Regions from separate parts of the Dongia soli genome, predicted to be linked through region 2. Evidence: riboswitches for the same ligand, from Rfam matches in the RefSeq annotation. Region 2 holds a riboswitch; the other holds the start of a gene.

Region 1 (14,513 bases), on a different contig from region 2:
GGATCGTGCAAAGTATCTGGCGATCGGCGAAAGCGATCGATTCACGTTAAAATTCGTCAAACCGCAATAGCGGAGATGACCTGGGTAACGTATTGGGATCGCATCTAAATCCGCCGATTCTTATAATTTTATTGCCGAGAATTGACTTTAAAAATAACAGATATAAACGTATTCCCTTACAAACGCGGGGACAGTCGGTTTCGGCTGAGAGGGGTGGGGTCGGTGTCGAAAGGGCGCATGCAGCGTCATACTGACTGAGTCCGCTTGGGACCATCGAAGGCTGCCTCCGGATTGATTTGGATATAGGGGGAGGCTTTTCGAAATGGACACGATTCTTACAGATATCAAAGGCGTCATCGACGGTTTGGGTTCGACCGTCCTGCTGCCGGTTTTCATTTTCATTTTCGCGATCATCCTGGGCGCCAAGCCGGGCCGAGCCTTCCGCGCCGGCATCACCATCGGCGTTGCCTTCATCGGCATCAATCTGGTCATCGGCCTCATGTGGACCAGCCTTAGCGATGTCGCCCAGGCCATCGTCAAGAATACCGGCATCACCCGTGATGTGGTCGATGTGGGCTGGCCATCTGCTGCCGCCATCGCCTTCGGCTCCTCGGTCGGGCTGTGGATCATTCCGGTCGGCATCATCGTCAATCTGGTGCTGCTGCTGGCGCGCCTGACCCGCACGCTGAATGTCGATGTCTGGAACTTCTGGCATTTCGCTTTCGTTGGCTCGCTGGTGGTCGCCGCGACCAACAGTCTGGTTTACGGCCTGATCGCTGCGGCGATCGTCGTCGCCCTGACCTTGCTGTTCGCCGACTGGACCGCGAAGGGTGTGCAGCGCTTCTATGAAGTGCCCGGCGTCTCGGTGCCGCACCTGGCATCCGCTCAGATCGTGCCCATCGCCATCGTGCTGAACTGGATCATCGACCGCATCCCGGGCATCAACAAGATCAATATCGACAACAATACCATCCAGCGCCGCCTCGGCGTTTTTGGCGAGCCGGTCATCCTCGGCCTGATCATCGGCCTGGTGCTGGGCGCCATTGCCTATTACAACGTGCCCGACCGCGGCACGATGATCACCAATGTCCTGAAGACGGCGATGAACCTGGCCGCCGTCATGCTGCTGCTGCCGCGTATGGTGAAGATCCTGATGGAAGGCCTGATCCCGGTTTCGGAAGCCGCCCGCACCTTTGTGCAGAAGCGCGCCGGCGACCGCGAGATCCTGATAGGCCTCGATTCCGCCATCCTCATCGGCCATCCGGCGGCGATTTCCAGCTCCCTGATTTTGGTGCCGATCGCCATTCTGCTGTCGGTCATCCTGCCGGGCAGCCGCGTGATCTTGTTCGCCGATCTCGCCGTCATTCCCTTCGTCGTGGCGATGACCGCGCCGATTGTGAAAGGCAATGTCTTCCGCATGGTGATCATCGGCACGGTGACCTTGGCCATCGGCTTCTATGTCGCCACCGCCCTAGCCCCGCTCTTCACCAATGCGGCGGTCAGTGCCGGGTTCAAGCTGCCGGAAAATGCCGCGCAGATCACCAGCATCGTCGACGGCTTCCTCTGGGTCCCCTATGTCATGGTAGAACTGGTCCAGAACCTGGCCGCAATCGGACTGGCCGTCGCTGCTATCCTGGTGGCGATCGGCTATTGGCTCTATCGGCGTTCCGCGACCAATTGGGAATTGAAGGCTGGGGCTGAGGAAGAAGCCGCAGCCTAGGCCTGTGACAGCCCCGCTCCGGCAATCGGAGCGGGGCGCATCGGAGAGATGATGTCCAACACTTTAATGCGATTGATCGACCCGCAAATGATTTTCACCGGCATCGAGGCCGGGGATGCCAATGAGGTGATCGCCCTGCTCGGCGGCAAGCTGGCCGAGCAAGATCTTGTGACGGAAAGCTATGTTGAGGCGGTCATCGCCCGCGAAACCGACATGCCGACCGGCCTCCCTCTTGGCGAGATCAATGTCGCCGTCCCCCATACCGATCCCGAACATGTGGTCATGCCGGCGGTCGCCGTGGCGACTCTGACCAAGCCGGTCCTGTTCGGGAATATGGAAGACCCCGACGAAAAGCTTCCCATTTCCATCGTGTTCCTTCTGGCTTTGAAAGAGAAAGACAAGCAGGTCGAGATGCTTCAGGCGATTGCCGGCCTGATCCAGAATGGAAGCCTGCTTGAAGAAATGACCGCGGCGGCGGATAAGGAAGATATCTTGGCCTTACTGGCGAAAGCCGCCTGAGTTGGGAGAATTGCGATGAAAACCAAGGTCGTGCTGGTTGCCTGCGGCACCGCTGTCGCCACATCGACTGTCGTGGCAATGGCGATCGAGGATGCGATGAAGGAAAAGGGTATTCCAGTCGCGATCCGCCAGTGCAAGGCGACCGAGGTGCCAAGCCTGGCGCCCGATGCCGATCTGATCGTTTCGACCACGCCGGTTCCCGACAATCTTGGCAAGCCGGTGATCAAAGGCCTGCCTTTCCTGACCGGTATCGGCAAGGATGCCGCCCTGGACCAGATCGAGGCGGCCCTGCGCGCCGGCTGAGACGTCCATGCTGGAAAAGATCGTCAGAGTGGCGCTCGACGAGGGCCTGCATGCCCGTCCCGCTGCACAAATCGTCAAACTGGCGAAAAGCTTCGATGCCACCGTCGAGATCGTCAAAGGCAAGATCGTCGCCAGCGGCAAAAGCGCCGTGAAAATCATGTTGCTCGGCGCCAAGATCGGCGAGGAAGTCACGGTGCGAGCAAGCGGCGTCGATGCCGATGCCGCACTTGACGCGCTGGTCGAATTGATCAGCGGGAAGCCGACCGACCGCACAGCCTCTTCGGTCGCACCACCGGGACCTGCCGCGGCCGTGCCGACGAAAGTAGGCCTCGGTCGAGATCGGTGCACGGATAATCACCTGACCGGCGTCGCCGCTTCTGCCGGCATCGCGATCGGCCCAGTCTGGCTGCATATCCCTGAAAGCATCAAGCCGGCCGCCGCGACGATTGCTGACGGTCAAGTGGAACCAAAACTGGCAGCGTTCCGGGCCGCCGTAGACGCCTTCGTTACCCGTACGGCCACGGATCTCGCCCGCATGAAAGAGGCGCATCCGCACGGCGACGTTCTCGGCGCGGAAATTCTCACTGCCCTGATCAATCTTGCCAACGATCCCGATTTCATTACGCCGATCGAAACAAGGATCGGCGACCGCCAGGATCCGGTTTATGCGACCCTGACTGTGGGTCAGCAACTCGCGGCTTCGTTTCGCCAACTTGACGACGGATATTTCACGGCCCGCGCCGACGACATTGAAGAAATAGCTCGCCAGATCGCCGCCGAACTGCTTGGCCTGCCGGTCCTGGACAGCGCATCTCTCAATGAGCCTTGCATCCTGGTGGCCAGCAATATCGGTGCAATCGATTTTTCGCGCCTGCCGGCGGACCGGATCAAGGGCCTCGTCTGCCTCGAAGGTGCGGCGACATCCCACTTGGCCATCCTGGCCCGCTCCCTGGGCATTCCCGCTGTCCTCGGCCTGGCGACAGATATCGCTCAGCTGCGCGAAGCAAAAACCGTGGCCCTGGATGGCGGAGCCGGTCTCGTTGTGTTCAATCCGAGCCAAACAGACGTCGATAGCTTCCTGAGGGAAGCGGACGATCTCGCCCGCGAGCGGGAGATCCTGGCATCCTATGCTCACCTTCACGCCCGCACGCTCGATGGTGTCGATATCGAAATCGCCGCCAATCTCAACCTGCCGGCCGAAACGACGCAGGCCTTGAAAAACGGCGCCATGGGTGTCGGCTTGCTGCGCACCGAATTCCTGTTCCTGGAGCGCCGCTCGCTGCCAAGCGAAGATGAGCAACTGGCCGCCTATCTCGAGATCGCCCGTCAATTCGACGACCGGCCGGTGATCATTCGCACGCTGGATGTCGGCGGCGACAAGCCACTGCCGGGTCTGTCCGCGCGGCGTGAAGAAAATCCCTTCCTGGGCTGGCGCGGCGTGCGCCTCTGTCTCGACCGGCCGGATATTTTCAAACCGCAATTGCGCGCGCTCCTGCGCGCTGCGGCCGAAAGCAATGTCAAGATCATGATCCCGATGGTGAGCGACATCGGGGAAATCCGCGAAGTAAAGGCGCTCCTCTCCATCTGTGCCGCAGAATTGGCGGCAGAGGGCAAAGCCGCGCGGCTGCCGGAACTCGGCATCATGATCGAGACACCGGCCGCCGTCATGTGTGCCACCCAGTTGGCCGAGGAGGTCGGCTTCTTCTCGATCGGCACCAATGACCTCACGCAATACACCATGGCGGCAGATCGGCTGCACGGAAATCCGCGATTGCGGCGGCTGTGCCAGGCATCGCATCCGGCCGTCTTGCGCATGATCGAACTCACCTGCCAGGCCGCGCGTGCCAAAGGGATCTGGGTCGGCGTCTGTGGCGAAGCAGCCGGCGATCCGGCTTTGATCCCGACTTTGTTGAGCTACGGTGTTACCGAATTCAGCATGGAATCCTCGTTGATTCCCCGCGCCAAGAAACTGGTGATGGAAAGCCGCGCCGGGCGGCCCGCTTAAGCGGCATCGGCGACAACCTTGCATGGTCCGGCTTGCCTCGACGCGGCTGTAACGCCGCACCCAGGAGGTTAGTTCACATTTGACGAGCTCCATGCGGGAAGATCAAAAGGTGAGCTTGTTTTCTGTTCCCGAAAACAGCCTTCGGATATTTTCCCGATGCTTGAAAATAACGATACACGCCATCGCGCAGGCAAATAGATGAAAATAAAATGTATTTCCAAAATCCGGCACAAACGAAATCGCCACAAGAAGTATTGCGGCACTTATGGTGCCTAAAGAAACGTAACGGGTTAATGCGACGATCGTTACAAAAAGGCCAAGGGATATAAGGGCCATAACCCAGTTGATCATAAATAGAACGGCCGCTGCCGTAAGTGCTCCCTTACCCCCTTTGAAGCCGAAATAAACCGGCCAGTTATGCCCGATAACTGCTCCTGCACCTGCCGCCAACAGGCTGAGGCAATCGATCGCCTCTCCCGAGTTAACATAAACGCCGAGGTGCAACCCTATAAGAGCGGCCGCTATCCCTTTTAAGACATCCCCCGCAAGAACAAACGCCGCAGCGGGTTTCCCAAGCACTCTCAGAGTATTGGTAAGCCCGGCACTTCTGCTTCCATGCTGCCGGATATCCTTGCGGTATATTTTTCCGACGATCAGCGCGGTATTCAGGCTGCCCAAAAGATAACCCGAAGCGGCGGCTGCAAGAATTTTGAAGATATCGATCATCAAACTCTCCCCTCCCTGCAACTATGACGTCGCTCTGATGACTCGACAATTAATAAGGCATCTCATAAGGCGACCCCCTGGAACCTTTTGCCCGTATCGATGTTGTCGGTGTGGAGGCGCTCTTTCCGAAAGGGCGTGAGATTCCCCGTTTCTTAACGCACTGCCGCCTCCAGCAATGCGCCTCCGTCGCGACCAGCTGGTGAGACATGCCGCCACGCAGCTTCTGGAAAGGTTACTTAAAGCTATCCCTGGTGACTTGCCCGGTCTCGATGATGCCGGCGACCTCGGAAAGCGAGAAGGTCCGCTTCCATACAATAAATCGCAAAACAGGCAATCGCATTGTCAGCCAATATGTCGATGCTGAAACTGGCGACCCTGTCGATGAGGAAAATGAGGTCAAGGGCTACCAGCGGGGAGCAGACGATTTCGTGCTACTGGAAGATGAAGAAATCGAGGCCGTGGCACTGGAAAGTACCCGCACCATCGATATCGACATGTTCGTGCCGAGGGATAGCATTGACTGGATCTGGTACGACAAGCCGCATTATCTGATGCCCGATGACGAGGTGGGCGAGGAAGCGTTCTGCGTCATACGGGATGCAATGGAAGCCACCAAAACCGTCGGCATTTCCCGCCTTGTCATGTATCGCCGCGAGCGGGCCGTCATGCTGCAGCCGCGCGACAAAGGCATTGTCCTCTGGACATTGCGATATGGTGACGAAGTGCGTGACGTGAAACCCTACTTCACCGGCATCAAGACCCCGAAGACCGATAAGAAGCTGGTCGATATGGTGGAGAAGCTGATCGCCGAACGATCCAAAGCCTGGGACCCTTCCATGGTGAACGACCCCGTTCAGGAAAGGCTGCTCGATATCATTGCCAGCAAGCGCAAGGGTAAGCGGGTCGCCGGGCGCAAAGGCAAGAGCGAAGCAGCAGAGCGCCCCAGTAATGTGATCAGCATCGTCGATGCCTTGCGGAAGAGCATTGCCTCCGAAGAGAAGAGACCGCGCAAGCGCTAGAGTGCATTCAGATGGAGATGATCAACCGGCCTTCCGCCGTGCCGGCGCCGCCTTCTTCTTGGCGGTCTTTTTCCCTTTTGCCGCCGCGCTGCGGCGTGAAGTCCCCGCGGCTTTCTTGGTACCGGCACCGCCTTTCTCGCGGCCGGCGCTCTGCCGTAAGGCTTCCATGAGATCGATGACTTTGCCCGGCTGGATGACCTTGAGCTTGGGAATAGGTTTGCCTTCCAGCTTCGCTTTAACCAAGTCAGCCAGAGCAGCCTCATAGCGGTCATCGAACTCGCGGGGATCGAATTCTCCCATTTTGGTGTCGATGATGTGCTTGGCGAGATCCAGCATTTCGCCTTTGATCTTCATTTTCGGAATGTCTTCAAAGGCCTCTCTCGCGGACCGGACTTCATAATCGTAATTCAAGGTGGTCGCGATCATGCCCGGCCCGTGCGCCCGGATGAGCAAAGTGCGCACCCGGCGAAACAGCACGGTCTGGGCGATAGCCGCGACATTGGCCGCCTGCATGCCTTTGCATATAAGGAAGAAGGATTCCTCGGCATTCTTATCGGCCGGTGCCAAATAATAGGGCCGGTCGAAATAGACATTGTCGATATCGTCGCAGGCGATAAAAGCATCGACCGAGAGGGTCTTATCGCTGGCCGGGACCGCAGCCGTTATCTCCTCCGGTTCGAGGATGACGTAATCGTCATCACCGACGCCATATCCCTTGACCTGGTCCTCACGCTCGACCGGATCACCTGTTTCGCTGTCGATGAATTGCCGGTGCACCCGATGCCCGGTTTCCCGGTTGACCGTATGGAAGGCCATGCGTTCCGAGGTCGAGGCAGCCGTGTAAAGAGCGACCGGACAGGTCACTTCCGCGATCTTCAGATAGCCTTTCCAATTGGCTCTGGGGGCCATGACCGTGCTGACCTCTCTGGATGCCGACTCATCTGCGTAGGCAACCCCCACGTAACCGTGCTATGGGCCATAAGTTCCGGACCTCGCCGGACAACCTGATGCAATATTAAGCAAGAACGAGAATCGACATCGAGCGGGCGGGATAACCCTATATAAGTTTGGACAGCCCGGCCCAATCCGCTCCCGTCTCCGGGCGCAACTCGGCATCCTTCACGCCGTCGAATTCGCCATAATCCTCTATGGACACGCATTGCGAGAGCGTGCCGTTTATCTGGAACGGAAATAAGGCGACCCATATGACCCTGGCGCCGGGATTGTCGCCGCTCCAGGGATAAGTCCACACCCGCGGGCGCCCGGTCTTGCTCGCATCCTCATAGTAACCCAGCATTTCCTGGATACTGGCGGCATAGGTCCCGGTCGCGAATTCATCAAGATACCGCCCGGTCAAATTCATGCCGGTCATTTCATCGACGCTCGTTCCGCTCAACCGGAAGCGGACCCGGAACGGAGCAAATTCGAACTCGCAGATCATCAGATAAGGAAGGATCGATTTGACCTGGGCCGGATCGAAAAGTGCTCGCTCCGGAACGGCGTCTCCCGCGAGACTGCCCCAATAGTCACGAAGCTGGCAAATATTCTTTGGCGCCCATTGCATGCCGTTACGCCTTGATGACTCCACAGGTAGGGAGCACCTTCATCCACGACGGACCAGGCTCCCGGTTCGCTCTGCCAATCACTGAACATGGCCAAAGCCAAGCAGCCTAACTATTCGGACTAATAATAAATAATTATAAAAGAAGCATGAAGTTGGCTATTTCGCCGCCGATTTTCACCGCGGCCCGCGACTCCCTTCTAGTAAGAGAACAAACAGCCGCGACCGCGCTCCTTAGGTATAATATCATTGTGATCTCAGCACCGGTTTGAGCGTCCTGGATCCCGCGCATCGTTATGACCCGAAGCGCATGAGCAATTGCGCCAGCTGCGGTCCCAGCCGTCGCAGTTCCTCGAGATGCATGGTGGACATGCGGGCGAGCAGCTTTCTGGCCCGCGGCCAGAGTTTCATATTCAGCCTTGGTCAGGTTGTGGTGGTGGTTCTTGCCGTTTTCTGACTTCGGTCCTTCCATAACCGCCATTTCATCCGCACCCGTCATCGTCCCCCGCCATCCCTTCCTTAAGCTTACACTTGATTTATATCGCTTCACGACACAATTATATCGTACTACGATATAATTACGGCCGCCCGCCGACGACCATCCACTTCCCAGAGCATTCGCTTCGAACGGTTGAGCCGAGGACATGAATGCCTGTAGCCAGAGGAGTCCAGGATGGATTTGATCCGTAAATTGAACGCCAAATTGGTCGCGCTTGATTATCGAAACAGGGTGATCGCCTATTCCGACAGCGAGGATGCGCAGCGCTTTTTGGATGAGATATTGAGCGCACAGCCGTATCGGGTAACCGAAATCAGGATCCATGACGTCTGTCCCTATGTCTGGACAAACCCCGACAAGTGGTACGCGGAAAACACTCCCCTGTTACGCTACCAGGGACCCGGCGCATCGGGGGATGTGGCCCTCCAGACCGCAGGCTAACGCTTGTCTCCCTGACGACCTCGTTCCTCGACTCACTTGTTTCCCGCACAACCGCAGCGGCCGGAACGTTCTCCTGGAACGTTTTTCAACGTGAAGCGGTTGAGTCGGCAGAAGTGAGGGTGTCGATGCGTGCACTTACGCTTATTCCCGGCCAAAATCATTCCCTGGCATTACAGGAAATCGATCAGCCGGATTGTTCCCTTGGCCATCTCTTGGTGCGGTGCCTGGATCTGGGGATCTGCGGCACCGATATCGAGATCGCCGCCGGCAATTACGGCTGGGCGCCGGAAGGCAAACAATATCTGGTTATCGGCCATGAAGCCCTGGGCGAGATCATCTGGGCGCCAGATGACAGCGGCTTTCAGCCGGGCGATCTTGTGGTCGGATTTGTGCGCCGGCCCGACCCCGTTCCCTGCCCCAACTGTGCCGCCGGCGAATGGGATACGTGCAGCAACGGCGAATATGTTGAACGCGGCATCAAGTCGATCGACGGCTATGGCAGCGAACAATTTGCACTGGCATCCGCCTATGCGATCCGGGTGCCATTGTCGATGCGCGCCACCGCCGTCCTGGTGGAGCCTGCCAGCATCGTCGCCAAGGCTTGGGAACAGATCCGCCGCATCGGCGCCCGCGCGCACTGGCAACCGAAATGCGCCTTGATCACAGGGGCAGGCCCGGTCGGCCTGCTCGCGGCCTTGATGGGCGAACAACAAGGCTTCGACATGCATGTCTTCGATCAGGTGGAAACCGGCCCCAAGCCGGATCTCGTCCGCGCATTGGGCGCCACCTATCATAGCGGCAAGCTGAAGGACCTCGATCTGCGCCCCGACATCATCATCGAATGCACCGGCGCGGCGCCGGTGATCCTGGATGCTTTTGCTTTGAATGGCCGAAACGGCATCGTCTGTCTCGCCGGCTTATCCAGCGGACAGCATGCACTCGATTTCGATATCGGCGAGATCGGCAGGCGCCTGGTGTTGGAGAACGACTTGATCTTCGGCTCCGTCAATGCCAATCGCCGGCACTATGAACAGGCCGTGGCTGCGCTCCGCACCGCCGACCAGCTCTGGCTACAGCGCTTGATCACGCGCCGTGTCCCGCTGGAGCAATGGCCTGAAGCCTTCGAACGCCAGTCCGACGATATCAAGGTCGTGATCGATTTCACCGGTTAGCGGTTTCAGCTTCCTGCCGGCTCTCAGCGGCGGGCTTGCGGCGCGCGCCGAAATCCCCTATGGAATCGCCGTTATCCGGGCTCGACCCGTATGGCAAAACGTTCTCAGGGCGGGGTGTGATTCCCCACCGGCGGTGATTGCGCATGATCGCATAAGCCCGCGAGCGCTTTCCGGAATCGATCCGGCAAGGTCAGCAGATTCGGTGTGACTCCGAAGCCGACGGTCATAGTCCGGATGGAAGAGGACGGGATGTCGCCGACATGTGGGCGCGTAGCGTCCTTACATGGATAGCCCGTTTGCCCTGATTCCGGTCCCAACGCTTGAGGTACCAAAATGAATCAGAGCCAGATCAGCACTATTTCAACGCCAAGCAAAGCTCCCACGGAGGGTGGCCGCATCGCCTTCATTCAATCGTCCTGGCACAAGGATATCGTCGACCAGTGCCGCATCGCCTTTGTGGCGCAGCTGTCGAAACTCGGCATCACCGAAAATCGCATCGATGTCTTCGCCGTCCCCGGCGCCTTCGAAATTCCGTTGCAGGCGAAGATCCTGGCCAAGACCGGGCGTTATGCCGCCGTGGTCGCCGCCGGCTTCGTCGTCGATGGCGGTATTTATCGCCACGAATTCGTCGCCCAGGCGGTCATCAGCGGCCTGATGCAGGTGCAGCTCGAAACGGAAACGCCGGTTCTGTCGGCGGTCCTGACGCCGCAGCATTTCCATGACCATGAAGAGCACCGGAAATTCTTCTTCGAGCACTTCCTGGTGAAGGGTACCGAAGCTGCAAATGCCTGTGCCCAGACCATTGCCAATATGCAGAAGCTGAAACAGGCCGCCGCCTGATCGGTCATGAGCCGGCGGCGGTGCTCGAGACAGTGCCGCCGGCTTAATGCTTTACTGCGACCAGATTGACGAGGGTTTCTTCGCGCTCCATCGGCGGCTTGATGCCGAACCATCTCTCCATGATGCCGAGATCCGAGCGGCTCCACCAGAGATAGGGATAGGAGACCGAGCGCGGCCGGATATTGAATCCGGCATCGCGGATCATCTGCAGATATTCCGGCGCAGTCCGTTGCACATCCATCGGATGACGGAAGAGATAACGAATGAGCCAGGAATGAATGTATTTCCTGGTCGATTCCGCAAAAAGCAGCAGACCACCTGGCTTCAGCACGCGGTAAAACTCCCGCAAAGCCGCCTCCTGGTCGATCAGATGGTGAAAGGTCTGATGACAGAACACCATGTCGGCGGATTGTGCCGGCATCATCAGGCGCGAACTGGTGGATTGCCGCAGCTCGACGGTGAAATTCTCCTTGGCGATCCCCGACGCGGCCGCCTGGAGCATCGCCGAGTCTATATCGACGCCGATCATGCGTTCCGGTTTGAACCGTTCATGCAGCAATTTGAACGAGCGGCCGAGGCCGCAACCGACATCGACAATGACCGGATATGACTGCAGGCGATTCTCGATCAGCCGTTCGAGATCGTTGACCGCCCGGGTGAGGACATGAGTTGCCCAGGTTTCCGTCTGCAAGAACCAGATGCCGAAACGCGATTCCGGTACATACATATCTGCAGTGAGACGATCGTTCCGCAGATACCCCAGTTGATGCATCGATGACCCCTGCTCTGGCATATGCGCCTTCCCCGCGCATCTGACCTATGACTGAGTTTCCATCATCTGCAACTCCTGCGATAAATGCCACCATTTTAACGGCATGTGTGACGTGGGTGATGCTTTTGCCCGATAGCTGCGCGCAACGGCCAGGCTGAATTGTCGCTGCGTCGCAAGGCAGAGCATCCGTTCATGCCACAGCGACCAGGACGCACCGTCGAGTGAGGCGAACCAGATGCCGGTATCGGGGCCGGTATCAGCACGGTCTTGCTTATCGGTCACGGCCGGCCACCCCTCCCCTGTCGCTTTAGCCATGGCTTCCCGCAACGTCCAGAGACGATAGAAGCCAGGCATGCCATGTTGCGCCGCCCGCCGCACCTCCTGGGGTCCGAAGGCGGATTCCGCCATGCCCTGCCAATTCCGGTCGGATCGCAGCATTTCGAGATCGACGCCGATCTTCCCCTCCTGTGACATGCCGCACATGACCCAGCCACCGGAATGCGCTATCGAGACCGACGGCAAAAGGTGGTCGGGCTCAGGGGAGCGTAAATTGGGCGAGAACACGATTGGCCGGCCGGAAGATTCTGTCTCTATCCGCCAATCGGCAGCGACATCGCCAACAACGCCTTGCAGCAGATCATAGAGCAAGGCGCGGCCTATCCGGCTCCGCTCGGCTATTGTTCCCATGGGGGGAAGCCGGTGGGACCAGCGTTCCAGCATATCCGAGGCGGCCTCGCCCTCCTCTCGAAGAATTGACACAAAACTCATATATTTCAATAGGTTCGGGGTCTACGGGAAGGCTTCCATAAAGTGCTGGAGCCGTATTATAATGTTTTTTGCTAAATTTGGGGGCTGGGGGTATCGGATGCCCTATTGGGAATCCGGATGCGGTTGCGGCCGAGCATGGAGCGATGGTCAGGGTTAAAAGGCGCAATGCCGGGGCGAAATGTGCCGCTAGCTATCATATTGTCCGCAATCAATTTATTTCCGGACATCGCATAAGCGACAAGCCGCTGGAAGCAAGGCACGTGATGCCGAATTTCCAAAGCGCGTCTCTGTCACTGAACGACCCGTCATACTGAAGATGATGCAGCAGGAACTTCCCATTTTTGTCGAAGATTGGTTTGCCTGGGCGCCGGGTCTCGAGACGCGAGCAGACTGGCGCGCCTGGGCTGGTGTACCCGGCGGCGGCGAACCAAGGGATGGCGAAGGCCTTGGCACACTTCCCATGATGCTGCGTCGGCGGATCGACACTTTCGGGCAAAAAGTCATCGGCGCGGCCCTTGCCTGCGACAGCATCCAGACAACCCGCTATATCTTCGCTTCCCGCCACGGCGAATTTCCGCGAACCCTGCGAATCCTCGGGAATCTGGCGCAGCAACAACCACCGTCGCCGGCCGATTTTAGCCTGTCCATCCATCACGCTCTGGCGGGCCTTTTGTCGATCCACACCGGCAACAAGGCGGGCCATACGACTATTTCGGCCGGCCGCGATACATTCGGTTTTGCAATGCTGGAAGCGGCCGCCAACCTGGCGGCCAATCCTGACGAAGCGGTGCTGCTCGTCTGCTATGAGGAGCCGCTTGCCGGTGATTATCAGCGGTTCCAGGAAAAGCCGGAGGCTGGCGCGCCCTTGGTCGTCGCTCTCAAACTCAGCCGGCAGCCGGTCGGCGATGCGCTCCATATCTCTGCGGCCGCAACCGAATCGACGCCGTCCCGCAACCATGCGGTCGAGAGCAATGCGATCGAAGATTTCCTGAAATTCTTTCTGTCCGGATGTGATACCGCCAGCTCGACCGGCGAACGCATGAGATGGCGGTGGCAACGTGCGGCTTAACCATATCGATCGCGGCTGGCGGGTCATCGCAACGGGCTTTGCCTTTTCCGTCTTTTTCGGCGGCGGTGCGCTGGCGGCGCTGACTGTCCTTCCCATCGTGGCCAAACTGAAGATCGATGGCGCCACAGGTCGGCGCAATGCGCAGCGTTTCGTCCAAGGCCTGTTCCGGGTTTTCGCGGCGATGCTGCAAGGCCTCGGCATCCTGCGCTTAGAGGTAGTAGGTGCGGAAAGGCTGGCAGACAGCCAGGGCCATCTCGTCATCGCCAATCATCCGACCCTGCTGGACGTAGTGTTCCTGATGGCCTTCATTCCGCGCGCGCAATGCATCGTCAAACATGAATTGTGGAACCACCGCTATCTCGGCGGCGTGGTGCGGCTTTGCGGTTACATCCCCAACAATCTGGAACCCGAAGCGCTGCTCGACGCCTGCAAGACCTCGATCGATAGCGGCGACAATCTTATCATCTTCCCCGAAGGCACCCGGACTAGGCCCGGTGAGCCGATGCGATTCCACCGCGGCTTCGCCAACATCGCCTTGCTCGCCGAAGCCCGCATTCAACTCGTCACGATCCTCTGCAAGCCGATCATGCTGCTGAAGGGCGATCCCTGGTGGCGCGTCCCGCCCCGCCGTTCGCAATTCACAGTAACAGTCGGTGACAGCCTGGATTCAAAAGTGCTATTGCGCGAACAAAGCAGATCGATCGCAGCCAGAGCACTGGTCCGCCATATTGAAGGTTATTACGGTGAACAACTTGCAACTCAATGACTTGGAACACGACCTGAAAGAGCTGGTCGTCCGGACGCTGAAGCTCGAAGGTATCGAGCCCGGCGATATCGACAGCAACGAGCCCTTATTCACTACGGGACTTGGTTTGGATTCCATCGACGCGCTTGAACTCGGCGTTGCCATTCGCAAGACCTATGGTACGAAGATCGAGACCATCACCGATGAGGTGAAGGCGCATTTCGCCACCATCCATAGTTTGGCAAAGTTCATTCAGGCGCAGCGCAAGGACTGAGACAATGTTATCCCGTGACGAGATTTACCAGGCCCTGCGCGGCTATCTGGAAGAGATGTTCGAGGTGCCGGCGGAAAAAA
Region 2 (14,513 bases):
GCCTCCTGCCGCTTCAGATAGCCGGCATAGCGGCCATCGATTTCCATCTGTTCGGCAATCGCCGGGCTGAGACCCTGCAATTCCGGCCAGATCCCAGCGAGACGCGGTAAATCGATATCGGGATAGACCAGAAGATCCAAGGCGGAGCGGCGCACGCCGTCTTGATTGATATTGAGCCCCCGCCGCGCCAGTTCTGTCGGCGTCGCGGTCAAGCCCTGCATCAATGCTCGGGCAGCGGCGATCTTTTCCATCTTTTCCCGGAAAACCGCGGCCCGTTCGGCCCCAACACAGCCAAGAGCAATGCCTTTTTCGGTCAGGCGCTGATCCGCGTTGTCCTGGCGGAGCCTGAGCCGGTATTCGGCGCGGCTGGTGAACATGCGGTAGGGTTCCGATGTTCCACGTGAAACAAGATCGTCGATCATCACGCCAATATAGGCATCGGCCCGGTCCAGGCTGAACGGCGTTTCCAGAAGCCCGGCTGAATCCAGAACGGCGCCCCCTGCCCCCAGACGGCCCGCCCGCTCGGCGGCATTGAGTCCCGCCATCAGCCCCTGCGCCGCCGCTTCCTCATATCCGGTCGTGCCGTTGATCTGTCCGGCGAAAAACAGGCCGGGCACTCGCCGGGTTTCCAAGGCCGGCGTCAATTCGCGCGGATCCACGAAATCATATTCGATGGCATAGCCGGGCCGCAGCATGACGGCCTTTTCGAGGCCCGGGATGATTTTCAGGATACCCGCCTGAACATCGGCCGGCAGCGAGGTGGAAATGCCGTTGGGATAGACCGTGTGATCATCCAGGCCCTCCGGCTCAAGAAAGATCTGGTGTCGGTCCTTGTCAGCGAAACGCACCACCTTGTCCTCAATCGAGGGGCAGTAACGCGGGCCGGTACTCTCGATCTGGCCGGAATACATCGGCGCGCGGTGCAAATTGGCCCGGATCAGATCGTGAGCCGGCCTCCCGGTATAGGTGATGCCGCAGGCGATCTGCGGTGTGGTGATCGTCTCGGTCAAATAGGACATCGGCACCGGCGGATTGTCCCCCGGCTGCATATCCAGACCGTCCCAATCGATGGTCCGGCCATCGAGACGCGGCGGCGTGCCAGTCTTCAGCCGGCCCAGCGGAAAGCCCAGGCGAGCCAGGGTTTCCGATAGATGGACCGACGGCGCCTCTCCCACGCGGCCCGCGGGAATGCGTTCTTCACCGCAATGAATGAGGCCGCGCAGGAATGTCCCTGTGGTCAGAACCACCGCGCCGCAGCCGATCCGCTCGCCGCCCTCGGTAACAATACCGGCGATACGCCCGGATTCATCCAGCAGAATGTCGTCGACCGCCGCGCCTTTGATCGACAGGTTCGGCTGCTCAGCCAAGAGATCTTGGATGGCCTGACGATAGAGTTTGCGGTCGGCCTGGGCACGGGGTCCCCGCACGGCCGGGCCCTTCGATTGATTGAGCATGCGGAACTGGATGCCGCCGCGATCAATGGCCCGCGCCATGATCCCGTCCAGCGCATCGATTTCCCGGACCAGGTGGCCCTTGGCCAAGCCGCCGATCGCGGGATTGCAGGACATCTCACCGATCTTGGCCGGATCATGGGTGATCAAGAGGGTCCGGGCCCCACAGCGCGCCGCAGCCGCGGCTGCCTCGGCACCGGCATGGCCGCCGCCGACCACCACCACATCGAACCGGTCGTTTATTTCCATCGTCATCGTCATTGTTTCACGTGAAACATCCGCGCGGGATTCCCAATGCGGACGGTCTAGGCCTATTTACCTATACAAAACTCTCTAAAGATCCGATCCAGGATCTCTTCCACATCGACCCGGCCCGTGATCTCGCCCAAGGCCTGGACCGCCAGCCGCAAATCTTCGCCCTTCAATTCCGGCAATTCGGCATCCATGCCGCGCAGCAAAGCGGCCTGGCACCGTTCGAGCGCCGCCCGATGCCGTTCGCGGGTCAGGGCGGGCGCGGTGCCCAAAGCCAAGCGCGCACCAGCGACCGTACCCAAGGCCTCGACCAATTGCTCGATCCCGGCGCCGGTCAAGGCAGATACGGCAAGCACAGGATGGCCGGCAATTTCGTGCGGCATAGCGGGGCCGGAGGAACCTTTCGCCAAATCGGCCTTGTTCAACACCAGAAGGGCATCATCGTCAATCAGCTTGGCGGTCTCAGCGTCGACCAACGGCCGTTCGGTGCCCAAGGCCGTGCCGTCCAATACCAGCAATTTGAGATCCGCCGCCGCAGCCCGGTCGAAAGCACGCTTCACGCCTTCCGCTTCAATGGCATCGACGGTTTCCCGCAAGCCCGCCGTATCGGCCAAAGTAACCGGATAGCCGCCAAGATCGAGATGAAGCTCGATGACATCGCGCGTCGTTCCCGCCTGGGCTGAGACGATGGCCGCCTCGCGGCGGGCTAGGCGATTGAGCAGGCTGGACTTGCCGGCATTGGGTGCGCCGAGGATCGCAATCGAAAGACCATCGCGCAGACGCTCGCCGCGCCGGCCGTCATCGAGATGCAGGCCAATCGCCTCTTCGGCGGCCGCCATGGCGTGATCGACGGCAGGAATGAGATCGGGCGGCAAATCTTCGTCAGGGAAATCAATCGCAGCTTCCAGCCGCGCCAGGGCATTTACCAGCTTTTCGCGCCAGCCCTCATAGAGCCGGGACAAAGCTCCGCCCGCTTGACGCATCGCCTGGCGGCGCTGCGCCTCCGTCTCGGCGGCAATCAGATCGGCGAGGCCCTCCACTTCGGTCAGGTCCAGCTTGCCGTTATCAAAGGCGCGGCGGGTGAATTCACCGGGCCCGGCCAAGGCCAGACCGTAGGTGTTTTTCAACTCACGGGCGAGCGCGGAGAGGACTGCTATACTGCCATGAATATGCAGCTCGACCAGATCCTCGCCGGTGAAACTCGCGGGCCCGGGAAACCATATGACGAGGGCATCGTCAATGGGTTCGGCGCCGAGACCGTCAGCGCTCCATAAGGTTCGCCGAACGGCGCGTCGCGGTGCCGGCAGAGGCGACTTCGTCAACTTTGCCAACACACGCGAAGATTGTGGGCCGGAAATGCGGAAAACGGCGATACCAGCCCGGCCGGGCGCCGTCGCTTGAGCAAAGATCGTAGAGACAGCCATTTTCGCCTCGCAAGGCGAGATCATTCGGCCGTGGCCGCCGCCCGCTGCGCCGGCTGGCGATCTTCGGGCATTTTATCGCCGGGCTGCAGCATCAGATGTTCGACCCTTCCGCCAGCAACCAGATGATGCTGGAGGACGGCCTCGACATCCTCGACCGTCGCCACGCTGTACCAGATGCCTTCCGGGTAGATCACCATGGTGGGACCCAGCTCGCAGCGATCCAAACAACCCGACTGGTTGATCCGGATACCGTCAAGGCCAAGCTCCTTGGCCCGGGCCTTCATGTAATTCCGCAGCTTCTCCGCACCCTTGCTCTTGCAACAGCCGCGCTTATGTCCCGCCGGGCGTTCATTGACGCAGCAGAAGACATGAGCTTCGTAATAGGGCGCCGGATCGCCCGGGAGATCGCGGTGGCGATTGCGGTTCTGATCACGCATCTTGTTCATCCAACCATTTGCTGCCCGCCGGCCAGCTCCGTCCGCGGCATTCTGTTCACTTCTTATCGCCCTGCCTGCCGCTGAATTGCTGCCAGAACATTTTCTGCATCTGCTCCAATCCAGCCACGCCTGCCGGCATCCAGGTCTTCAAAAGGGTCTCGGCATCGGTGCCTCGCATCGCCCCAAGCATCCGATCCTGAATTTCCTGCATCACAGCCCGCTGCATTGGGCCGACATCCGGCAAGCCGAAAAAGGCCCTCGCCTCTTCCGGCGAGCAGTCGATATCGATTTTGACCTTCATCCCTCACCTCACAGTCTGTGCCAAGCGGGCTTTCAGCATAGGACCCTGTCAGATGTGCTAGGCCCTAATGATTTACCACCTTACAGGCGTGGTTCCGGCCGCGGCAAGGACCGGATAGCCGATGTCCGCCAATCCCGGCATGATGACTGGGGTAATTCCAGCGCGGCGCATGCATCGATCCACCTCGCCCCTTGTTTACTCTACGAGCGCATTGCGAAGGGCGGCCATAAAGCCTTCAATAGCCGACCCGTCAATGAATCGAAGTTGCGGCATCCGCTGCAGAAGAGGCCGAAACGATGACAGGTCATCAAACGAGCAACCAGCCGGGCGGTCAAAAGAGCGACACCGACCAGCCAGGCAACCAGCGAGCCACCAATCGGCTCGCTTTGGAGGTCAGTCCTTATCTGCTGCAGCATCAACACAATCCCGTCGATTGGTGGCCATGGGGCGAGGCCGCTCTAGCCGAAGCGCGGCGGCAGGACAAACCCATCCTGCTTTCAGTTGGCTACGCTGCCTGCCATTGGTGCCATGTGATGGCGCATGAGAGCTTCGAAGATCCCGGCATCGCCCAGCTGATGAACGAGCTCTTCATCAACATCAAGGTTGATCGCGAGGAGCGGCCGGATCTCGATGCCATTTATCAGCAGGCCCTGGCGCTGCTTGGCCAGCAAGGCGGCTGGCCGCTCACGATGTTCCTGCTGCCCGACGGGCGGCCCTTCTGGGGTGGCACCTATTTCCCCCCGACCAGCCGCTGGGGCCGCCCGGGCTTCGCCGACATCCTGCGCTTCATCGCCGAAACCTATGCCAGCGAACAGGATTCCGTCGGCAAGAATGTCGAAGCCCTCGACGAAGCGATGCAGAAACTGGCGCGGCCGCAAACCGGCGATGCGGTGACGCCGGATATCCTCGATCGCATCACCCAGCGCCTGGTGCAGGAAGTCGACATGGTGGATGGCGGCATCAAAGGGGCGCCGAAATTTCCCCAGGTGCCGATCTTCCGCGGCTTCTGGCAGGCTTGGCAGCGCAATGCCGATAGCGCGCTGAAAGACGCTGTCACCGTAACGCTCGACGCTATGTGCCAGGGCGGCATCTATGATCATCTTGGCGGCGGCTTCGCCCGTTATTCGACCGACGGCAAATGGCTGGTGCCGCATTTCGAGAAGATGCTCTACGACAATGCCGAATTGATCGGCCTCCTCACCCTCGTCTGGCAGGAAACCCGCAGCCCGCTCTATGCCGCCCGCGTCGCCGAGACGGTGGGCTGGCTGGAACGCGAAATGCTGGCGCAAGCGGATGATGCCGGCGACCGCGCTTTCGCGGCATCGCTGGACGCCGATAGCGAAGGGGTCGAGGGCAAATTCTATGTCTGGCAGGAAACGGAAGTGGACGCCCTGCTGGGAGATGAAGCGGCATTGTTCAAACGTCACTACGATGTCAGCAGCGGCGGCAACTGGGAAGAAACCAACGTCCTCAATCGCCGTGCCGCCCGCATCGACAGCAATGAAGGCGATGAACAGATTCTGGCGGTGTTGCGCGGCAAGCTGCTCGCTGCGCGCAACGAACGGGTCCGTCCCGGTTGGGATGACAAGGTGCTGGTCGATTGGAACGGCCTGATGATCGCCGCTCTGGCCCGCGCCGCCACCGCCTTCAACCGGCCGCCCTGGCTGGAATATGCGCGAAGCGCCTTCCGCTTCATCGAGCGCCAGATGATGAAGGATGGCCGCCTCTACCATGCCTGGCGCAACGGTAAACTGGGCTCGGTCGCCATGCTGGATGATCACGCTCATCTCGCGCGCGCCGCCTTGCTGCTGCAGGAAGCGACGGGCGACAAGGCCTATCGCGATCAGGCGGAACACCTTGTGGCCCTGCTCGACCGGCATTTCTGGGATGAATCCGGCGGCGGCTACTTCACCACCGCGGATGATGTGGCCGATGTCATCATCCGGCAGAAAAGTGCGGCCGATCAGGCAACGCCGAACGGCAATGGCGTCATGCTGGAAGTGCTGACCCGGCTTTACCACCTGACCGGCAACGCCGATTACGCGCGCCGTGCCATGCAGTTGATCACCGCCTTTTCCGGTGAGATCAACCGCAACTTCTTCCCGCTTGCCACCTATCTGAATGCGATCGACTATCATCTAAACTGTGTGCAGATCGTGCTGGTCGGCGCCCGCGACGATGCCGGCACCGATGCATTCCTCAGCGTGCTGCGGGACTACTCACTGCCCAATGCCCTGCTGCAGCGCGTGACGCCGGTCGAAGCTCTGCCGCCGCACCATCCGGCACAGGGAAAAGAGATGGTCGGTGGACGTCCGACAATCTATCTCTGCCGCGGTCAGACCTGCAGCCTGCCGATCACCGAGCCGGCGGCCCTCGCCCTTGCCCTCAACGAGCAGGCGATCTGACAGGAGGTTGGAGACGCATGAATCACCTGACGACAGAAACGAGCCCGGACCTGCCGGCCGATACGTTCTCCGGAGAAGCGATCGGCCATGCGTCGATCGAAACGCCGATCGGCTGGATCGATGTGGGCGCCACCGAGAGCGCGATCGTGCAACTGCACTGGCATCACCGGCAACCGAAGCAGCGCGATACTTCGCCGCTGCTCGATGAAGCCTGTCGGCAATTGCGCGCTTATATCGACGGCAAGCTGCATGATTTCGATCTGCCGCTGGATGCGGTGGGCAGCGATTTTGCCAAATCGGTGTGGCAGCAGATGCTGGCGATCCCCTATGGCCGCAGCCGCACCTATGGCGATGTCGCCAATACGCTGCAGGCACCGGCGCAGCTGGTCGGCCAGGCCTGCGGGCAGAATCCGATTGCCGTCATCATTCCTTGCCACCGTATCCTCGGCGCCAACTCAATCGGCGGCTATAGCAGCGAACTTGGCCTGCGGGCGAAAACCTTCCTGCTCGATCTTGAGCGCGGGCAAGGCCGACTGTTTTAGGAAGATGGGCGCCCCTGCGCTTTCACGCCGCGACCGGCGAGAGGCCGAGATAGCCTGAGACCACGTTCAGCAAGGCCGTGAGGTCGACCGGCTTGGTGAGATAGTCGGTCATGCCGGCCGCCAGATAGCGATCGCGGTCCCCCTCCATGGCATGAGCGGTCAGGGCGATGATCGGCACCTCGGACAAAGCAGTCTCGGCGCGGATGCGCTGGGTGGCATCGACGCCACCCATTTTCGGCATTTGGATATCCATCAGGATCAGATCGTAAGCACCGACGATCGCCCGCTCGACCGCGGCTTCGCCATCATCCACGCAATCGACTTCCGCGCCGAGCGTCCGCAGCACATCGATGAACAAGCGCTGGTTCATCGGATTATCCTCCGCCAGCAGGATGCGCCGGTTCGACTGCGCCCTGTTCATCGGGGCTGCGAAATCATCCCGCGCGCCGCCAGCCGAAAGATCGCGAGGCAACGTCGCGCCGGTCTCATAAGGATCACCGGGACTGTCGCTGTCCCGCGCCTCGCCGGGTAAGCGGATCCGCATCGTGGTGCCATGTCCGGGTGCGCTGTCGATTTCCAAACGGCCGCCATGGGCCTCTGCCATGACCTTGACCAATGGCAGGCCTAGCCCCGTGCCCTGATGCTGACGGGCGATTTCGCCATCCACCTGGCCGAAGGGATCCAAGGCCTTTTCGATATCGGCCTGGGTCATGCCGATACCGGTATCGGTAACCGCGATCGCCACGCTCGATATGCCGTCGAGCGTGACACCATCGACGACGAATCTCAGGGTGACGCTGCCGCCGGCGGGCGTGAACTTCAGCGCATTGGACAGGAGGTTGATGATCATCTGCTTGATCGCCCGCTCATCGCCGAAAACCTGGCGGCAATCGGGCATCACCTCGACATGCAGGCGGACATTGCGGTCCTTGGCGAGGCCTTCCATCAACCGTGTCGAGCCAGCCGCCAGGGCATCGACCGAGACCGGATGACAATCAAGCACCATGCGGCCGGCTTCGATCTTCGACAGATCGAGCACGTCATTGATCAGCGAAAGAAGATGGCTGCCGCTTTCGTGGATGAGGCCGGCATATTCCGCATATTTCGCGACGCCGATCGGACCGAACATCTCATCGCCGATGAGCTTCGCGAAACCCAGAATGGCATTCAACGGGGTGCGCAATTCGTGGCTCATATGCGCCAGGAAACGCGTCTTGGCTTTGCTGGCCTCGACCGCCGACAGGCGGGCTTCCTCCAGCTTCTCGGCCAAATCGACCAGCGCCGCCGCCTGCTTCGCCAATTGGTTATGCGCCGCTTCGAGCTCCGCCTCGCGCATCTTTTGCGGCGTCAAATCGGTACGGATGCTGACTACGCTGCCGTCATCCATGCAACGCTGGCTGATCAGCACCCAGCGACCGCCGGCCAATTCCCGTTCGACCCGCATTTCCGCGCGGGTCTCCAGCAGCGCCAGTGATTCGGCGACGTAATCCTCGTTGCGGTCGAGCGCTTCGAGGAACTGGCCGTTGACCGCCCCGAAGCGCAGGAAATCCTCATATGAACACCCGGACGCCAGGAGATGACCGGCAATCGGATACATCTCGCGGCATTGGCGATTGCTCAGGATGACGCGGCGATCCGGCCCGATCAGCAGGAAACCCTCCTGCATCGATTCCACCGCATCGAGCAAACGCTGCTGCGCCTGTTTCAGATCGCTGATATCAGTCCAGACGCTGACGGTGCCGTTCCCGGCGGTACGCCTTTCGCTAACCCGGACCCAGCTGTCATCTTCCAGCCGCATTTCGAAACTGCCGCCCTTGCGGTGGCGTTCCATGCGGTCGGCCACATAGGTCTCGATGTCCGCGCTACGCCCTAGTCGAGCATAAGATGAGCGCACCATCTCGGTGAAAGCCCTGCCGCGCAGATCTCCCATGGCACGCATGAAGGGGAAGAATTCCAGATAGCGTTCGTTATGCATGATGAGGCGATCATCGGCATCGAACCAGGCGAAAGCCTCGGGCAGGCTCTCGATCGCATCGCGCATACGCTGCTCGGCCAGCACTTTTTCGGTCACGTCGGAATAGGCACCGACGACCCGCAGGCAGCCGTCGGCCGAATTCTGCCGGCGGATCACCCGGCTTTCGATATAGACGATGCTGCCGTTGCGATGCCGGTAGCGGGCCAGGCTGCGCAGCACACCGACCGGTTCGCGGAAATAAGCGGCCGCGCGATCCAGCACCATCTGGCGATCCTCGGGATGAATCAGCTTTTCCCAGGTCTCGTAGGTGTTCTCCAGCTCATCGTCACGATAGCCGAAGATCTCCTTCCACCGCGGCGAATACCAGACCTCGCCGGTATCGACATTCCAGTCGAAGATGCCATCGCCACTGCTCGCCACCACCAGGCCGAAAAGCTCGCGTCCCGCCGCCAATTCGCGTTCCAGGCGCTTCTGGTCGGTGATGTCATGGCCGACGCATTGCACCTCGCTGAGCGCGCCGGCGGCATCGAACAAGGCGCGGTTGACCCAGCGCAGCCAGCGCGTGCTGCCATCGGGCAAGGTCTTTTCATATTCCTGGATAAGGATCGGCTTTGCCCGCGACAGGGTAGCAACCTCGGCTTCCAGCAACCGCCATTCGACCGGCGTCAGCAGATCACTGATACGGATGCCGAGCAGATCCGCGGGGGCAAGGTTGTAGTAATCCGCATATTGGCGATTGACGAAGGTGACGGTGAAATCCGGCCGGAAGCGGACGATTGCTTCCTGCTGATCCTCCACCACCGCCCGGTAAAGCGCATCAGTCTTGCGAGCCTGCTCCAAGGCCTCGCGCTCGGCCGTTACATCGCTGAGCGTGCCGTCGATGCGGTACGGCCGGCCTTTCGCATCATAAAGCACGGCACCCTTGCAGCGCACCCAGCGCAGGCTGTCATCGGCACGGCGCAAGCGATAGACGACATCGCAGCGTCCGCTGACGAAAGCCTGTTCCAGCGCGGCGTTGCGCAGCGCCAGATCCTCGGGCGGTGTGATGGCATCGAAGAGATCGGCATCGGCGATCAGGCGATCGGCCGGATAGCCGGTCAAGGCCTCGATCGCCGGCGAGACATAAACTGGCAGGAAACCGGGCAGCCGCGCCGACCACACGATCTCGCCAAGATTGCCGATGATATCGCTGACCCGCCGGATGTCGTTGTCGCTCGACGACGCCGCATCGCCAGGTTGTCTGCGCTCCTCCTCGCGTCGCGCCTGCCCGGCGGTGAGCAGGGTCGCAGCGGTGAGCAGCAGCGGCTGCAGGAGGCCCGACATGCCCCGATCGTAGCCGCCGGGGCGTCCGGCGAGACCTGCGATGCCGATCAATCTCGGCCGCTCGACGGGACCACCGACAATCGGCAAAGCGAGAAGGCCCTCGGCAGCGCTGCCCAAGTCCGGGGCGCCGTTGACAAGGACGGCATCGAAACAGCGGCGCCACATGCCGTTGCATTCCTCGCTGGCCGGCACGGCCGGCTGCACGGCGACCGGATAGAGGTGGTCGCCGGTGGCAGCAGGCCGGAGCTCGGCAATCACGCCCTGATCGCTGGCCGTGAGGTGCAGCATGGTCTGGAGCAGGTTGGCGAAGATCCGCGCCGGCTCGGTGCCGGCAAGAAATTCCGTTTGAGCGGCGGCGACGGCGCACAACAAAGCCCGAGGATCGATGACTTGCGATATATCGGTCGGGGAATTGCTTGAGCGATCAGCCGTCAAAGCCGCGAACTTCCCTTAAAGAGTCTCACCCGGCCGCCGCCGGCCGTGAATGCAAATCGTCGATTGCTGCGCCACCCGTCTCGGGCCAGCCCGCTGCGCAGATGTGAGAGATACCAGCTTAAGTGGCAAAAATGAATAAGATGCGAGTATTTCCGATGACACATGCTGCCGAAAGATGACGGCATGTATATCAAGATATTTGTTTCGAAAAAATTTCCCTCACGGGAAAGAATTTGGTCCTTTCAAGGCCTTGCAGGATTCCCTCCCATGCTGGCAAGCCGCGCCGAGCCTTGCGCACAGCGTCTAGGTCGATCGGCCGATTGACGCGAGGCCCCGCAATCTGTCAGTTTAGTATCGTCAATACGTCTTCAGGGCAGGGTGAAACTCCCTACCGGCGGTAGGACAGGGTGGCGACCGGAAGCGGTCAACATGCTGTCGAGCCCGCGAGCGCCGGCCTCCTCGGGAAAGGTATCCCACGGGAAGCCGGGTCAGCAGATCAGGTGCAAGGCCAGTCGCAAAGCTTGGTCTTAAATCCTGGGCCGACGGTCATAGTCCGGATGGAAGAAGACGCTGGCCAGGATTAACCGGCTATCCCTTTCGGGGGCGCCGGGGCTATTTTTGGCAGTCGCCCTGAAACGTTTGTCGCAACCAGTCTGCGAGGAGCGTTTCGATGAATACTCAATCTCCCATCATTGTCAGCCGTCTGAGCCAGCGGGTGGAAGCCGCGCTGGAAGCCATGCGCAGCGGCATTCCCGCCGTGTTGTTCGATGATCATGACCGCGAGAACGAGGCCGATCTCGTCGCCGCGGCGGAAACCCTGACCCATGACGTCATGGCCCGCATGATCCGCGATTGCAGCGGCATCGTCTGCCTCTGCCTCGACGACAGCTATATCCAGCGCCTGGCCCTGCCGCCCATGGTCGAACGCAACAACAGCCGCTTCGGCACCGCCTTCACGGTATCGATCGAGGCGGCACGCGGCGTCACCACCGGCGTCTCCGCAGCCGACCGCCTGACCACGGTACGTGCCGCCATCGCCGACAAAGCCGGGCCGGCCGATCTTGCGCGTCCCGGCCATATCTTTCCGTTGCGCGCCCAGCCGGGCGGCGTTCTCACCCGTCCCGGCCATACGGAAGGCACGGTCGATCTCGCCCGCCTCGCCGGTCTGAAACCGGCCGGGGTGCTGTGCGAGCTGATGCGGCGCGACGGCAGCATGATGCGCGGCAAGGCGGCGCGGGATTACGGCCGGCGCAACGGCTTTCCCTGCCTCACCATCGCCGAGCTGATCGAGTATCGGCGCGGCGGCGAACTTCGCGACGTCGCCTGACAGACCGGCAACGCACACCGGCACGCACACAACATCGCGATCCTGTCCGGCCGTCAGCCGACTTGCTGGACAGGATCGCCGCGACTTGCTTTGATCGCTCATCACGCAGCGAAGGCTGTCATCAGCGAAGGAAGTCGATCATGCGCGTCAAAGCCATCCGCATCCATCAGAACGGCGGCCCCGACCAGATGCATCTGGAAGAGGTCGAGCTCGGCGCACCGGGCGAAGGCGAAGTGACCCTGCGCAACAAGGCCTGCGGCGTCAATTTCATCGACACCTATCACCGCACCGGCCTCTATCCGGTTTCCCTGCCAAGCGGCCTCGGCCTGGAAGCAAGCGCCGTTGTCGAGGCGGTCGGTCCCGGCGTCACCGATCTCAAGGCCGGCGACCGCGTCGCCTATTCCTCGGCCCCGGTCGGCGCCTATGCCGAGGCGCGCAACTATCCGGCGGCACGGCTGATCAAGATCCCCGATGCGATCGACGACAAGACCGCCGCGGCGATGATGCTGCAAGGCATGACGGCGGAATATCTGATCCGCCGCACCTACCCGGTGCAGAAGGGCGACATCGTGCTGCTGCATGCGGCGGCTGGCGGCGTCGGCCAGATCGCGACGCAGTGGCTGCATCATCTCGGCGCCATCATCATCGGCACGGCGGGCTCGGCGGAAAAGCTGAAGATCGCCAGCGATCTCGGCTGCCAGCATGTAATCAATTACCGCGATCCTGACTGGGTCGCCCAGGTCAAGGCGGCAAGCGGCGGCCAGGGCGTCCATGTGGTCTATGACGGCGTCGGCAAGGACACCTTCATGCCCTCGCTCGACTGCCTGCGCCCGCGCGGCTATATGGTGACCTATGGCAATGCCTCCGGCCCGGTCGCGCCGATCGAGCCTTTGATCCTGTCGCAGAAGGGCTCCCTCTTCCTTACCCGCCCGACCTTGATGGCCTATACCTCGAGCCGCGCCGATCTCGAACTCTCGGCCAATGCGGTGATCGATGTGATCAGCCGTGGCGCAGTGAAGATCAATGTCAACCACACCTACGCGCTGAAGGACGCGGCCCAGGCGCATCGCGACCTCGAAGGGCGCAAGACCACCGGCTCGCTGGTCCTCATTCCCTGATGGGGTAGGAGCCGTGACGGCACGCGCCATCTGCTGGGCGCCGATCTGGCACGAGGATCGGCAGGCGCAAGGCATGGAGCATCTGGTGCTGCGCGAGGGTGCTGCCGACAGCGTGCTCCTGGCCTATGACGAGGATGGATGGCCATTCCGGCTCAGCTACAAGCTGCGCTGGGATAACGAATGGGGCCTGCACGATGCCGAACTCACTGTTGTCGACGAGACCGGCGCGCGGCAACTGACGCTTCGCAGCGACGGCAGGGGTCATTGGCGCGATGGCAATGATCAGGTCCTGCCGAAGCTCGACGGCTGCTTCGACATCGACATCTGGCCGACACCTTTCACCAACACCTTTCCGATCCGCCGTGCAGATCTGGCGATCGGCGAACGGCGCGCCTTCACCATGGCCTATGTGATCGCCCCGGCGCTGACGGTGCAGCCAGCGACACAAGCCTATACCCGCCTCGACGAGCGACGCTATCTCTTCGAAAGCATCGACAGCGATTTCCGCGCCGAGCTGCCGGTCGATGAAGACGGCATCGTGCTCGACTATCACGGACTGTTCCGGCGCCTAGCCTAAAGAGATAATGGCTAGACCCCGACCGTCTGCCGATGGCCCTCGAGATAGATGCGCTCCGACGGCGTCGGTCGGTCATAGCCCCACATGGCCCGATGCCAGAAAGGATAAAGCGGGCGGGGACGCCCGGCCGCTTCGATCTTCGCCATCTGCTCCGGCGTCAGCGTCAAATCGTAGGACGCGAGATTGTCGGCGAGCTGATCCTCGTTGCGGGCGCCGAGCACAATAGTGCCAATACCGGGCCGTGAGCGGGTCCAGGCCAGGGTTACTTGCGCGACCGAGCGGCCAACCTCCTTGGCGACGCTTTCAACCGCCTTCAGCACCCGGCCGAAGCGTTCCGGCTCCGGCAGGAAGGGCTCCGGCCAATTGGGGTCTCCCTGCCGCGTGCCCTTCGGCGCCGAACCATCGCCTTTCGCCTTGCCGCCGAACAGCCCCTGGCCGAGCGGGCTCCAGATCATCGCGCCGATGCCGAATTCCGCCCCGGCGGGGATGAGCTCGTATTCCGCCTCGCGCGCCTCGGGCGTGTAATAGATCTGATGCGCGATCGGCGCCACATAGCCCGGCGCCTGAGCGATCAGCGCCGTCTTGGCGAGCTGCCAGCCGCTGTAATTCGAAATGCCCCAATAGCGGATCTTGCCGGATTTCACGAAGCCCGACATCGTCTCCACCGTCTCTTCGATCGGCGTCACGCCATCCCATTGATGGACGAAATAGAGATCGAGCCAATCGGTCTTCAGCCGCGTCAATGAACCGTCAAGCTGGGCTGTAAGATGCAGCCGGGAGGCGCCGCCGCCATTGGGGCCGGGCTCCATTTCCGACCGCCCCTTGCTGAAGATCAGCACCTTGTCGCGGCGGCCGGCAAGCGCCTGGCCCAACACCGTCTCGGCATCCCCCTTGGAATAAAGATTGGCGGTATCGAAGGCATTGACGCCGGCATCGACAGCCATGT

What was found. Region 2 has a riboswitch for FMN ahead of ribB (3,4-dihydroxy-2-butanone-4-phosphate synthase). Riboswitches for the same ligand answer to the same signal wherever they lie in the genome.
Region 1: it holds a riboswitch for FMN, as region 2 does, so the genes downstream of both, SMD27_RS20495 (6,7-dimethyl-8-ribityllumazine synthase) here and ribB (3,4-dihydroxy-2-butanone-4-phosphate synthase) in region 2, are expected to answer to the same signal.

What each region holds. Positions count from the first base shown of each region.
Region 1 is NZ_JAXCLW010000008.1:80,907-95,419, reverse strand. It holds gene SMD27_RS20555 (class I SAM-dependent methyltransferase) at 1-70, shown strand, start outside; gene SMD27_RS20550 (PTS galactitol transporter subunit IIC) at 323-1,720, shown strand; gene SMD27_RS20545 (PTS sugar transporter subunit IIA) at 1,769-2,239, shown strand; gene SMD27_RS20540 (PTS sugar transporter subunit IIB) at 2,255-2,542, shown strand; gene ptsP (phosphoenolpyruvate--protein phosphotransferase) at 2,550-4,547, shown strand; gene plsY (glycerol-3-phosphate 1-O-acyltransferase PlsY) at 4,650-5,273, opposite strand; gene ku (non-homologous end joining protein Ku) at 5,480-6,292, shown strand; gene ku (non-homologous end joining protein Ku) at 6,314-7,201, opposite strand; gene SMD27_RS20515 (PAS domain-containing protein) at 7,350-7,856, opposite strand; gene SMD27_RS20510 (hypothetical protein) at 7,990-8,352, opposite strand; gene SMD27_RS20505 (hypothetical protein) at 8,527-8,793, shown strand; gene SMD27_RS20500 (glucose 1-dehydrogenase) at 8,919-9,965, shown strand; FMN riboswitch at 10,062-10,215, shown strand; gene SMD27_RS20495 (6,7-dimethyl-8-ribityllumazine synthase) at 10,299-10,805, shown strand; gene SMD27_RS20490 (class I SAM-dependent methyltransferase) at 10,849-11,577, opposite strand; gene SMD27_RS20485 (4'-phosphopantetheinyl transferase family protein) at 11,623-12,336, opposite strand; gene SMD27_RS20480 (beta-ketoacyl synthase chain length factor) at 12,662-13,414, shown strand; gene SMD27_RS20475 (lysophospholipid acyltransferase family protein) at 13,404-14,180, shown strand; gene SMD27_RS20470 (phosphopantetheine-binding protein) at 14,158-14,433, shown strand; gene SMD27_RS20465 (acyl carrier protein) at 14,438-14,513, shown strand, end outside.
Region 2 is NZ_JAXCLW010000001.1:854,338-868,850, forward strand. It holds gene mnmG (tRNA uridine-5-carboxymethylaminomethyl(34) synthesis enzyme MnmG) at 1-1,694, opposite strand, end outside; gene mnmE (tRNA uridine-5-carboxymethylaminomethyl(34) synthesis GTPase MnmE) at 1,763-3,127, opposite strand; gene SMD27_RS03815 ((2Fe-2S) ferredoxin domain-containing protein) at 3,148-3,564, opposite strand; gene SMD27_RS03820 (DUF6489 family protein) at 3,620-3,865, opposite strand; gene SMD27_RS03825 (thioredoxin domain-containing protein) at 4,162-6,270, shown strand; gene SMD27_RS03830 (methylated-DNA--[protein]-cysteine S-methyltransferase) at 6,288-6,812, shown strand; gene SMD27_RS03835 (PAS domain-containing protein) at 6,835-10,545, opposite strand; FMN riboswitch at 10,906-11,118, shown strand; gene ribB (3,4-dihydroxy-2-butanone-4-phosphate synthase) at 11,216-11,872, shown strand; gene SMD27_RS03845 (quinone oxidoreductase family protein) at 12,013-12,990, shown strand; gene SMD27_RS03850 (putative glycolipid-binding domain-containing protein) at 13,004-13,567, shown strand; gene SMD27_RS03855 (aldo/keto reductase) at 13,579-14,513, opposite strand, start outside.